DNA from 2 places in the Micromonospora sp. CNZ280 genome. Region 2 is predicted to be linked to the other one. Evidence: riboswitches for the same ligand, from Rfam matches in the RefSeq annotation. Region 2 holds a riboswitch; the other holds the start of a gene.
What was found. A riboswitch is a leader RNA that binds a small molecule or an ion and turns the genes downstream of it on or off. The one in region 2 is predicted to bind S-adenosylmethionine.

Region 1: it holds a riboswitch for S-adenosylmethionine, as region 2 does, so the genes downstream of both, FHX32_RS29195 (ABC transporter substrate-binding protein) here and FHX32_RS07155 (aminotransferase class V-fold PLP-dependent enzyme) in region 2, are expected to answer to the same signal.

Annotation. Positions count from the first base shown of each region.
Region 1 is NZ_JAAOYP010000004.1:439,544-444,773, forward strand. It holds gene FHX32_RS29170 (IS110 family RNA-guided transposase) at 1-429, opposite strand, end outside; one part of gene FHX32_RS29175 (IS3 family transposase) at 593-1,566, opposite strand; one part of gene FHX32_RS29175 (IS3 family transposase) at 1,566-1,797, opposite strand; gene FHX32_RS29180 (hypothetical protein) at 1,775-2,182, shown strand; gene FHX32_RS29185 (transposase) at 2,276-2,584, shown strand; gene FHX32_RS29190 (prenyltransferase/squalene oxidase repeat-containing protein) at 2,594-3,355, shown strand; SAM riboswitch class IV at 3,434-3,546, shown strand; gene FHX32_RS29195 (ABC transporter substrate-binding protein) at 3,777-4,613, shown strand; gene FHX32_RS29200 (amino acid ABC transporter permease) at 4,705-5,230, shown strand, end outside.
Region 2 is NZ_JAAOYP010000001.1:1,504,023-1,509,252, forward strand. It holds gene FHX32_RS07145 (hypothetical protein) at 35-202, shown strand; gene FHX32_RS07150 (PrsW family intramembrane metalloprotease) at 252-1,736, opposite strand; SAM riboswitch class IV at 1,760-1,881, shown strand; gene FHX32_RS07155 (aminotransferase class V-fold PLP-dependent enzyme) at 1,927-3,186, shown strand; gene FHX32_RS07160 (FUSC family protein) at 3,218-4,501, opposite strand; gene FHX32_RS07165 (HD domain-containing protein) at 4,547-5,209, shown strand; gene FHX32_RS07170 (DUF4031 domain-containing protein) at 5,154-5,230, opposite strand, start outside.

The DNA of each region.
Region 1 (5,230 bases), on a different contig from region 2:
CCCGGAACGCAACGCGACGAGCTTGGCCCGGTGCCGTACAGGCTCCCGCAGTGCCCGCACCTGCGGCGGCGCGATCCACGCCTCCGGCAGGCGGCCCATACGCAGCAGGTCAGCCAGGTCGGCGGCGTCACGCTCGTCGTTCTTCACCCGCCGATACGCAAAACCCTTCACCCCCAACGGGTGAGCCAGGTGCACCGTGGCGCCGGCGTCGGCGAGGACGTCCGCGGCCCAGTACCAGCCATAGGTGGCCTCCAGCACCACCTCCGGAGCCTCGCCCCACAAGCCAACCTGGGCGGCGAACTCCACCGGGTCGCTGGCGATACGCACCACCGGCCCGATCCGCTCACCGTCCGGCCTCATCCGCACGATCACACTGCGCCGCCGGTGCAGATCTATCCCCACATACTGCCGGCCGTCATACTCGTCCACAGGGGCCTCCTTCGTCGTGGTACGTCGTGACAACCCCAGGGAAACCCCTGACCAGGGTGACTGTCACGAGGAGCGGAGGCCCCGCTCCTTCATCGCATCAAAAAACATTACATGATTCTGAATCCACCCGAGGTGAGGTTCCCCCCGGGATGTGGACACCGGGTTATGCCGCGATCTGTTGCAGCGTAGTCGGTTGCAGGGTTTGTTCGTAGTTGGCGGGGCTGAGGTAGCCGAGTGCGGAGTGGCGGCGTCGGTGGTTGTAGAAGGCGATCCAGCGGAAGACGTCGCGGCGGGCGTCGGCTTCGCTGGTCCAGGTGCGGCGGTCGACGTCGAGTTCCCGCTTGAGGGTGGCGAAGAACGCCTCGGCCAGGGCGTTGTCATACGACGAGCCGGTGCGCCCCATCGAGCGGCGGACACCGTGGCGGCGGCAGGCGTCGGCGAAGTCGCCGCTGCCGTATTGGGCGCCCCTGTCCGAGTGGAAGATCACGCCGTCGACCCGGCCGCCGCGGGCGGCGACCGCGGCGTCCAGGGCGTCGATGACCAGGCCGGTGCGCATGTGGATGTTGATCGACCAGCCGATCAGCCGTCGGGTGGCGATGTCGATGACCGTGGCCAGATACAACCAGCCGGCACCGACGCGCAGGTAGGTGATGTCGCCGCACCACCGCTGGTCCGGTGCGGTGGCGGTGAAGTCCCGGCCGATCAGGTCCGGCGCCGGCGGGACGGCAGGATCCGGGATCGTGGTCCGTTTGCGGCGGCGCAGGTGCCGACCCACGACATCCCGTTGCCGCATGATCCGCTCGACCCGTTTGCGGTTGACCCGCACACCCCGCTCGTGCAGCTCGACGGTCACCCGAGGGGATCCGTAGGTGCCACCGGAGTCGGCGTGAATCCTGGTGATTTGCTCGGCGAGGGCATCCTCGTCGGCGGCGCGAGCCTGCCGGGCCGGCTCGCTTGCCGTCCAGCGGTAGAACCCGGAGCGGGACACCGCCAGGATCCGGCACAGCCGCTTGACGCCGAACGTGGCACGGTGGGCGGAGATGAACCGGAAGCGGCTGGTCACCGATCCATCTCCTTCGCGAAATAGGCGGCTGCCTTGCGCAGGATCTCCTTCTCCTGCCGCAACTCCGCGTTCTCACGCCGCAGGCGGGCGATCTCGGCGTCCTTGTCGGCCACCGACAGCCCGTCCCCACCCGAGACGGGCTCGGCGGCCTTGGTCTGGCGTTCGGCGGCGCGGACCCAGTTGCGCAGCGTCTCGTGACTCATCCCGAGCTCACGCGCCACCTGGTTGATAGGCCGCTGCGACGAACGGACCAGGTCAACCGCGTCACGCCGGAACTCTTCCGTGTACTTCGATGGACGCCCCAACGGGACACCCCTTCCTCTGGACCAACATCCAGTCTCAGGGTGTCCACATCTCAGGGGGAAGCCCAAGGATCTGGTAGAACTGAAAGAACTGGTTGAAAAATACGGTAAGAATCACCGGATTGAGGGAGAAGTCCAAGGAACGGGAACCAAGAGCAGGGTTTTCTACATGTACTTCTACAGGGAGAGCGACGACCTGCCACGAGACTGGCAGCCTGATGAAAGTTACCTGAATACGGATCGACTAGAGCACCACAAAAACGATCTCATCGCATCAATAACCTGGTCGGACGCCGACCCGGAGAAGAAATACCACAGTTACAACAAAAGCAAGGAAGGGAAGATCCTGAAGCGCATGTATTTTATTGAGGATCGGCTCGTTCAGTGACGCTGACCCAACCGGTCGCGGTCGCGACGGCTCCCCTGATCCTGACCAGCTCCCGCCCGGGCGGCTCGGATCAGTCGCGCCGCCGGATGCGGCATGGGAAATCGTAGGACCCGGTCCGAGCGGATCGGCCGACCAGGAGCGCATGGGCAAGTCGGACAGCAGCCAGACCAGCCGGGCGGCGTCGTAGCCGGTGTCGCAAGATCCGGATGTCCGGGTCACCGGGCCGCCACAGCAGCGTCCGCACCTCCTCCCACGGGAAGTCGGGCAGCTCGATGCTGCCCGAACGCCGTCGGCTGCGCTGATGCGCTCCACGTGGTCGCCTGGGCCACCGACGCCGCCGACCGGGTCCGCCGCCAGGCATGGAAGAAGGCTGTGCCTCAGCTCGGCTCCGGATCTTGTTAGGTTTGGCTCGTGATCGACACTGGTGCAGCAGTCGAGTGGGTGATCGCGCACGGTGACGAGCCAGACGGGCACCGACTGGCGACGGTGCTGACCGGGGTGTGGCCAACGCCGCTGGACGTGGCGGACGCGTTGTTCGCCGACCAGTCGCCCGAGGGTGGTTTCCCCGCACCCTGGTCGACCGGTGCCCCCTCCGTGGCGGCAACGTGCGAACGGCTCGCCCAGATCATCGAGTTGGACCTGCAGTACAGCTCACGGGTTGACCGGTGCGTCGATGGGCTCGCCGCGCTGGTCGCGCCAGACGGCACGGTGCGCTCGGCGGTGGATGCTGGACGCCTACCGTCGCCGGACCCACTCCACCTACCTGCCAACGTCGGCTGGTGCCTGGCGGTCCTGGACCGACCCGAGGCGGCCGGCCGGGCCGCCCGGGCGGTGCGCGAGGGCGTCGAGGCCTCAGGTGCCTGGCCATCGTGCCTCACCACCACCTGGCTCGCCGCCGCCCTGCTGTGGGCGGTGGGGCTGCGTGCGGACGCGGACCAAGGGCTGGACATCCTGGCGCGGCGGCTGCTCGACGCGCCGCCGGCCGACGTCGCCCGCGCCGGATGGGCACTGCGGACGGCGTTGCTGCCCCCGGACCATCCGGTGTTTCCCGCTGTGGTCCGGCGGCTCACCGCCACGCAGCGTCCGGACGGCTCGTGGCCGGTCGACGGTCCACGCGCCGAGCAGGTGGCGGTCGCCATCACCGCGATAGCCGCCGTCGCCGGCCTGGTGTGAACCCGCGGTACGGCGGCACGTGAGGGTGGTCATAACGGCTGGACGGCGCACCGTCACGCCCTGCTAGCCTCGGCGTCAGGTCATGAGCGCCAGCGTCAAGCCCCGGCTTGCTGGCCGGCAACCCTCGTCCACGTAGGGGTGCCCCGGGTGAGGACCAGGCACCGGAGCAGGCTCCGGTGCAAGCGTGGCCTGGACCCAGGTCAAGCACCGGCCTGGAGGAGAGCTGTGTCCGTTCGCATCGACGCCCCACTGCCGGCCCTGACCCGGCGCCGCCACGTCGACATGATGCGGATCTGCAGCGCCGCGTGTAGCTGACCGCGCCGCTTCCCTTCCCTCGGATTTACCCCAGCGGTACGCCCACCGGGCGCACCGTCGGCGTTGCACGCCCGTGCGCGTCGCCCGCACCACCTCGGAGACTCCTGTGCGATTCACGTCTGCCTTGACCCGGGCCGCTGCCCTCACCGTCGCCGCCGTCCTCGGCACCACCGCGCTCACCGCCTGCGGTGACGACGCCGCCGGCGCGGCCGACAACCCCTACAACCTGCTTCAGCCCGGCGTGCTGCGCGCCGGCACGCTCACCGACGCACCGCCGAACGTCTACCTGAAGGACGGGACGTTCACCGGCTTCGACAACGACCTGCTGGTCGCGGCCGCGGCCAAGGTCGGCCTGAAGGTGGAGTTCGTCGGCACCGACTTCTCCGCGCTGCTGTCGCAGGTCGCCAACCGCAAGTTCGACGTTGGCAGTTCCTCGATCACCATCACCGAGGCACGGAAGAAGACCGTCGACTTCGGCAACGGCTACGACTTCGGCTACTTCGGACTCGACGTCCCGACCGGCTCCACCATCACCAGCTTCGACCAGCTCAAGGGCAAGCGCGTGGTCGTCGTGCAGGGCACCGTCCAAGACGACTACGCCACCCGCGAGGGCCTCAACCCGGTCCGCGTGCCGGACTACAACGGCGCGATCAACCAGCTCAAGGCCGGCACCGCGGACGCCTGGATCGCCCCCGCCGAGATCGGCGAGAAGTCGGCGGCCGAGAGCGGCGGCAAGATCAGCGTGGCGGCCAAGGAGCTCAGCCCGGCCCCGACCGCGTACGCCTTCGCCAAGGAGAACGACGCGCTGCGCGAGGCCCTGGACAAGGCGCTCGACCAGGTGATCGCCGACGGCACCTGGGCGCGGCTGCAGGAGCAGTACTACCCGGGTCGGCCGATCCCCGTCGAATTCAAGCCGGGTAGCGGCACGGTCGCGGTCGGCTGACAAGTACGGGCCCCTTCGCAATGCCTGGCGAGCTGGAAGGGCCCCTCTTAACAGGACGAACGAGCGAGCGGGGCGGTAGGAGAAGCGAACGATGGATCCGTTGAGCACGTTGTGGGAGACCTTCTTCGACTGGGACTCCATGCGCGAGGCGCTGCCCGAGATGCTGACCGTCGGGCTGCCCAACACGCTGATCCTGGCGGTCTCCGCCGCCCTGCTCGGCTCGGTGCTGGGCATGCTGCTGGCGGTCGCCGGCATCTCGCGTACCCGCTGGTTGCGCTGGCCGGCCCGCGTCTACACCGACGTGTTCCGCGGCCTGCCGGCGGCGGCGACGATCCTGCTGATCGGCGTCGGCCTCGCGCCGCTCGGCATGGAGATCTGGGGCCCGAACCCCTACCCGCTCGGGATCCTCGCGCTGTCGCTGATCGCGGCGGCGTACATCGGGGAGATCTTCCGCTCTGGCATCCAGTCCGTGGAGGCCGCGCAACTGGAGGGTGCCCGCGCCCTCGGCTTCTCCTGGGGTGAGGCGATGCGGGTCGTCATCATCCCGCAGGGCGTGCGTCGCGTGCTGCCAGCGTGGGTGAACCAGCTGATCGCGCTGATCAAGGACTCCAGCCTGG
Region 2 (5,230 bases):
AAGCCAGCCGCACCACCGGCCCTGGGGAGGGACGATGCCGGTACTCGTGAAGAAGGTGTTGCTCTGGGGCTTCGTCGCGTTCCTGATCTACTTCATGGCGTTCCGGCCGGAGGGCGCGGCGGAGATGTTCAAGTCGATCGGGGCGGGGCTGATGGCGATGTTCCAGGGCTTCGGTGACTTCCTCACCAGCCTGATGAGCTGACCGGCGCGGCGCCGGCCCGGGGTGCGGGCACCGCGCGGGGCATCCGGCGTCAGGGGTGCCCGGGTGGCCAGGGCGCGGCCGGGCGCGGGCCGGGCCAGCCGTAGCCGGCCGGGAAGACCGGCGGCGGTGGCGGGGCCAGCACCACCGGGATCGGCACCACCGGCTCGTCGGGCGCCTCCACCGGCCGCTGCGAGCCGTCCGGGAAGCGCAGGTGGTAGCGCTGCCCGTCCCAGATCCCGGCCGGCGCCTGCGGATCCCTCCCCACGAAGAACGAGCGGTACGCGGTGATCGCGTCCAGCAGCTCCCGTTCCTCCCGTGCCGTCCGTTCCCTGTCCACCGGCCGGCGGTCCAGCCCACGCAGCGCCCCGTCGCGCAGCAGCGCCAACCGGGTCGCCGCGAACTGGTAGCCGCGCATCGCCTTCACCCCGGCGTCGCCGCCCACCCGGCGGGCCCACACCCGGGCCGCGTGCCGGCGCCCGAGACTGCTCAGCGCGGCCACCTCGGGCGGGGTGAGCCAGCCGGCCCGGACGTAGTCGGGCAGGGTGCGCTCGGTGAGCCGCCCCTCCCAGGCACGCAGCCACACCGCCAGCCCGACCATGCCGAAGAAGATCGGCACCATCACGCCGATGAAGCCGTACAGCATGATCAGTGCCTGGCCGGTGGCCTGGGTGAGGGTCGGCAGCAGGTTCCAGGTGCCGTGCAGCATCATCGCCAGCAGCAGGCCGGCAACCGGGGCGAGGAACCGGACCCGCCGGTCCGCCGTCCGGGCGGCGATGCCCAGGCCGACCCCGGTCATCGAGGTGAACAGCGGGTGGGCGAAGCCGAAGAGCAGGATCCGGACGATGAAGATCGCGATCACCTGCTGCGCGCCGGTCGCCGGGCCGTACCGGTCCACGCCCGACGCGTAGCCGTAGCCGCCCAGGTAGAGGATGTTCTCCACCATGGCGAAGCCGACCGCGGAGAGCCCGCAGTAGACCAGGCCGTCGGTGATGCCGGACCACTCCCGGCGCCGGAACACCAGCAGCAGGATCGGCCCGAGCGCCTTGGTCAACTCCTCGATGAACGGCGCCACCAGCACCGCGGTGAGCGCGGTCGGCAGGCCCATCTCGGCGAACACGCCGGCCGCGAACCCGTTGACCTCCAGTGAGGCGGCGGTGGAGACGAACGCACCCCAGGCGAAGCAGAAGACCAGGTACTTGAGCGGTTCCGGTTCGTACCGGTCGAGCCAGAGGAAGCAGGCCACCAGCACCGGGACCGGCAGGATCGCCGCGGCCACGCCGATCAGCAACGCCTCGATGCCGAGTTCGTCGTTCAGCACCGACACCATGTAGATCGCGCAGGCGGTGATCAGCAGGAACACCCCGACCAGCACGAGGATCCGCCGCCAGCCCAGCCGGCGGCCCGGCATCGCGGGAGCGCCGGCGGGCACGACGGCGACGGCGGGCGCGGTGGGCGACGGCGGTCGGGGACCGCCGGGCGGGGTGTCGGCCATGCGGTCAGCGTAGTCACCCCCGGCCCGCTGTTCCGGTCGCATCGGCGGCCGCTATGCTGCGGTCAGGTCACGAGTGCCAGCGTCAAGCCCCGGCTTGCTGGCCGGCAACCCTCGTCGAGGTTCGCGGTGGGGTGCCCCGGGTGATGACCGGGCCCGGCCCGATCCGCGCGCCGGGCAAGCGCGGACCCCGCCCTGCGCCCGCCCCGGGGTCCCTGGACCCGGAGGTCGTGCCATGACCATCACCCTCGTACCCCCGTCGCACCGCGCCCGCACCGCGCCCCCGGCCGGGCTCGACGTGCTCGGCGTGCCCGGCGAGATCAACCTGGACTACGCGGCCACCGCGCCGTGCGCGCGGGCCGCGGCCGACGCGGTGGCCGAGCTGCTGCCCTGGTACGCCAGCGTGCACCGCGGCGCCGGGGCGCTGTCGCGGCGCTGCACGCTCGCCTACGAGCGGGCCCGGCAGACCGTCGGCGACTTCTTCGGCGCCCGCGCCGACGACCACGTGGTCTTCACCCGCAACACCACCGACGCGCTGAACCTGCTGGCCCGGGCGCTGCCGGCCGGCACCACGGTGGTCTCCTTCGCCGCCGAGCACCACGCCAACCTGCTGCCCTGGCCGCGCGGCTCGGTCCGGCTGCCGGTGCCCGGCTCTCCGGGCGAGGCGGTACGCGCGCTGGACGCCGCCCTCGGCGAGCTGCGCCGCGACGCCAGTCCCGGCGTACCGGTGCTGGTCGCGGTGACCGGGGCGAGCAACGTGACCGGGGAACGCTGGCCGGTGGCCGAACTGGCCCGGGTGGCCCGGCGGCACCACGCCCGGATCGCGGTGGACGCCGCGCAGCTCGCCCCGCACACCCCGGTCGACCTGCTCGCCCTCGACGTGGACTACCTGGCCGTCTCCGGGCACAAGCTGTACGCGCCGTTCGGCGCCGGGGTGCTGATCGGCCGGGCCGACTGGCTGGACGCCGCATCGCCGTACCTGGCGGGCGGGGGCGCGACCAGCCACGTCGGGGCGGCCACCCACGACGTACGGTGGGCGACCGGCCCGGCGCGGCACGAGGCGGGCACCCCGAACCTGCTCGGCGCGGTGGCGCTGGCGGCGGTCTGCGCGGCGCTCGACGGCGCCGACCGGGCCGCGCTGCACGACCGCGAGCAGGAGCTGCTGGCCCGGCTCCGGGACGGGATCGCCGCCCTGCCGCACGTGGTGGAGCTGCGCACCTTCGGCCCGGACGCGCCCCGGGTGGGCATCGTGTCGTTCGTGGTGGCCGGCCGGGACTCGTCGGCGGTGGCGGCGGAACTGGCCCGCGAGCACGCCATCGGCGTCCGGGACGGCCTGTTCTGCGCCCACCCGCTGGCCCGCCGGCTGCTCACCGAGGCGGCGAACCGCAGCGGCCGGCGCGACCTTCCGCCGACCGCGCTGCGCGCCAGCATCGGCCTGGGCAGCACCGCCGAGCACGTGGACACGCTGCTCGCCGCGCTGGCCGCCCTCGACTGACCGGCCGCGCCGGGATCGGCACCCGGCGGGTTCAGCCCACCGGCGGGGCGGTCGGCGGCTTCGGGGCGGTCTCCGGCGCGCTCTCGCCGGTGGGCCGCTCCAGGTCGCCGAAGGACTGCCGGATCAACCGGTTCGCGTCCTCCTGGCCGATCCCGGAGGCCACCATCAGATCACTGGCGGTGGTGCGCACCTGGGCGATCACCACGCTGCCGGAGAAACCGACCCCCTGGGCGTACGCCCGGCCGGCCTCGCTGACCGCGCGCAGCGCGCATTCCCGGGCCTTCTCCGGCTCCTCGTTGTTGGCGAACTCGTGCTTGAGCAGGCGGACCGACTCGGCGAGGTGCTTGACCGCGTCCGGCATCGGCTCGGGCACCGACTCCTCGTCCTCGATCAGGGTGACCGCGCGGCGGATCAGCGTGCCGCTGTTACGCATCGCCCGGTCGATCGGGTCGGCCGCCTCGGCGTAGTGGGTGAGTTCGTCGCGCCGGTGCCAGCGGGCCGGCGAGAGGGTCACGGTCTCCTTGGCCCCCTCGATCGCTTCGCTGAAGGTGGCCAGCTCCTCCTTGTTGTCGCGGAGCCGTTCCAACGCCCGCTGGACCGCGTCCCGGTCCCGGCTGCGCAGCCCCTCGGCCGCGGCGTCCAACTGGGCGGCGAGCAGGTCCAGCGCGGGCCGGGCGGCCCGGTTGATCACCCGTAGCGGGTTGAGCGGGAGCAGGATCGCGGTCACCAGCAGCGCGATCCCGCCGCCGACGAACGCGTCGACGAACCGCGGGATCTCCAGGTTCTCGGTGGACGGGGTCAGCGTGACGATCAGCACGGCGGTGGCGGCGGCCTGGATGACGATCCCCACGCTGGCCCCGGCGAAGACGGTCAGGATGACAGCCAGCGTGACCACCAGTCCGAGCTGCCACGGTCCGGTGCCGACGAAGTAGATCAGGAGGTCGCCGAGGGCGACGCCGATCGCCACCCCGATGATCAGCTCCAGGGTCCGGCGGAACCGCTGCCCCACCGAGACCGCGAGGGTGCCCACCGCGGAGATCGGCGCGAAGACCGGCTGCGGGTTGCCGAGCAGCTCGTGCGCCGCCAGCCAGGACAACCCGGCGGCCACCCCGGCCTGCAGCGCCAGCCCCATCGCCAGCCGAACCCGCTGCAACCGGTCGTGCAGGGTGGCCTTGCCACGCTGCCGCAGCTCCCGGGTGGCTTCCTCGACCTGCGGGAAGTCGGGTTCCTCCCGCCTCCGGTGCAGCACGACCCGGCGCAGCAGCGAGCGGGTCCGGTACCGGGACAACGGCATGGCCGGGACTACCCGCACCACCGCGGGTGAATCCTCACCTTCGGCGATCTGCGGCAGACTGTTCGGGTGGCGGAACTGATCGACCGGTGGCGGCGGGCGGCGCGGAGCGCCGGGGCACCCGACGGGGCGGCCCTGACCACGGCCGGGGAGGAACTGCTGGCCCGGTGGCGGGAGCCGCACCGGCACTACCACACGCCGCGGCACCTGACCGCGGTGCTGGACGTGGTGGACGGGTACGCGACGCTCGCCGGGCGACCGGACCTGGTCCGGCTGGCGGCCTGGTGCCACGACGCGGTCTACGACCCCCGCGCCGCCGGGGACGCCAACGAACGGGACAGCGCCGCGCTGGCCGGGGCGCTGCTCACCGGGCTGGGGCTGCCGGCCGGCGCGGTCGCCGAGGTCCGCCGGCTGGTGCTGCTCACCGCCGGGCACGCGGTGGACCCGGCCGACCCCGACGGAGCCCTGCTCTGCGACGCCGACCTGGCCGTGCTGGCCGCGCCCCGGCCGGCGTACGACCGGTACGCCGCCGCCGTCCGCCGGGAGTACGCGCACGTGCCCGAGCCGGCCTTCCGGGCCGGACGGGCCCGGGTGCTGGCCGGGCTGCTGGCGCTGCCGGCGCTGTTCCGGGTGCCCCCGCTGGCCCGGCGCTGGGAGGCCGCCGCCCGGGCGAACCTCACTCGCGAGCTGGCCGCGCTGACCGGGCCGGCGCCCGATCGGGAGCCGACCTGACCAGGTGCTTCGGTCGACGCA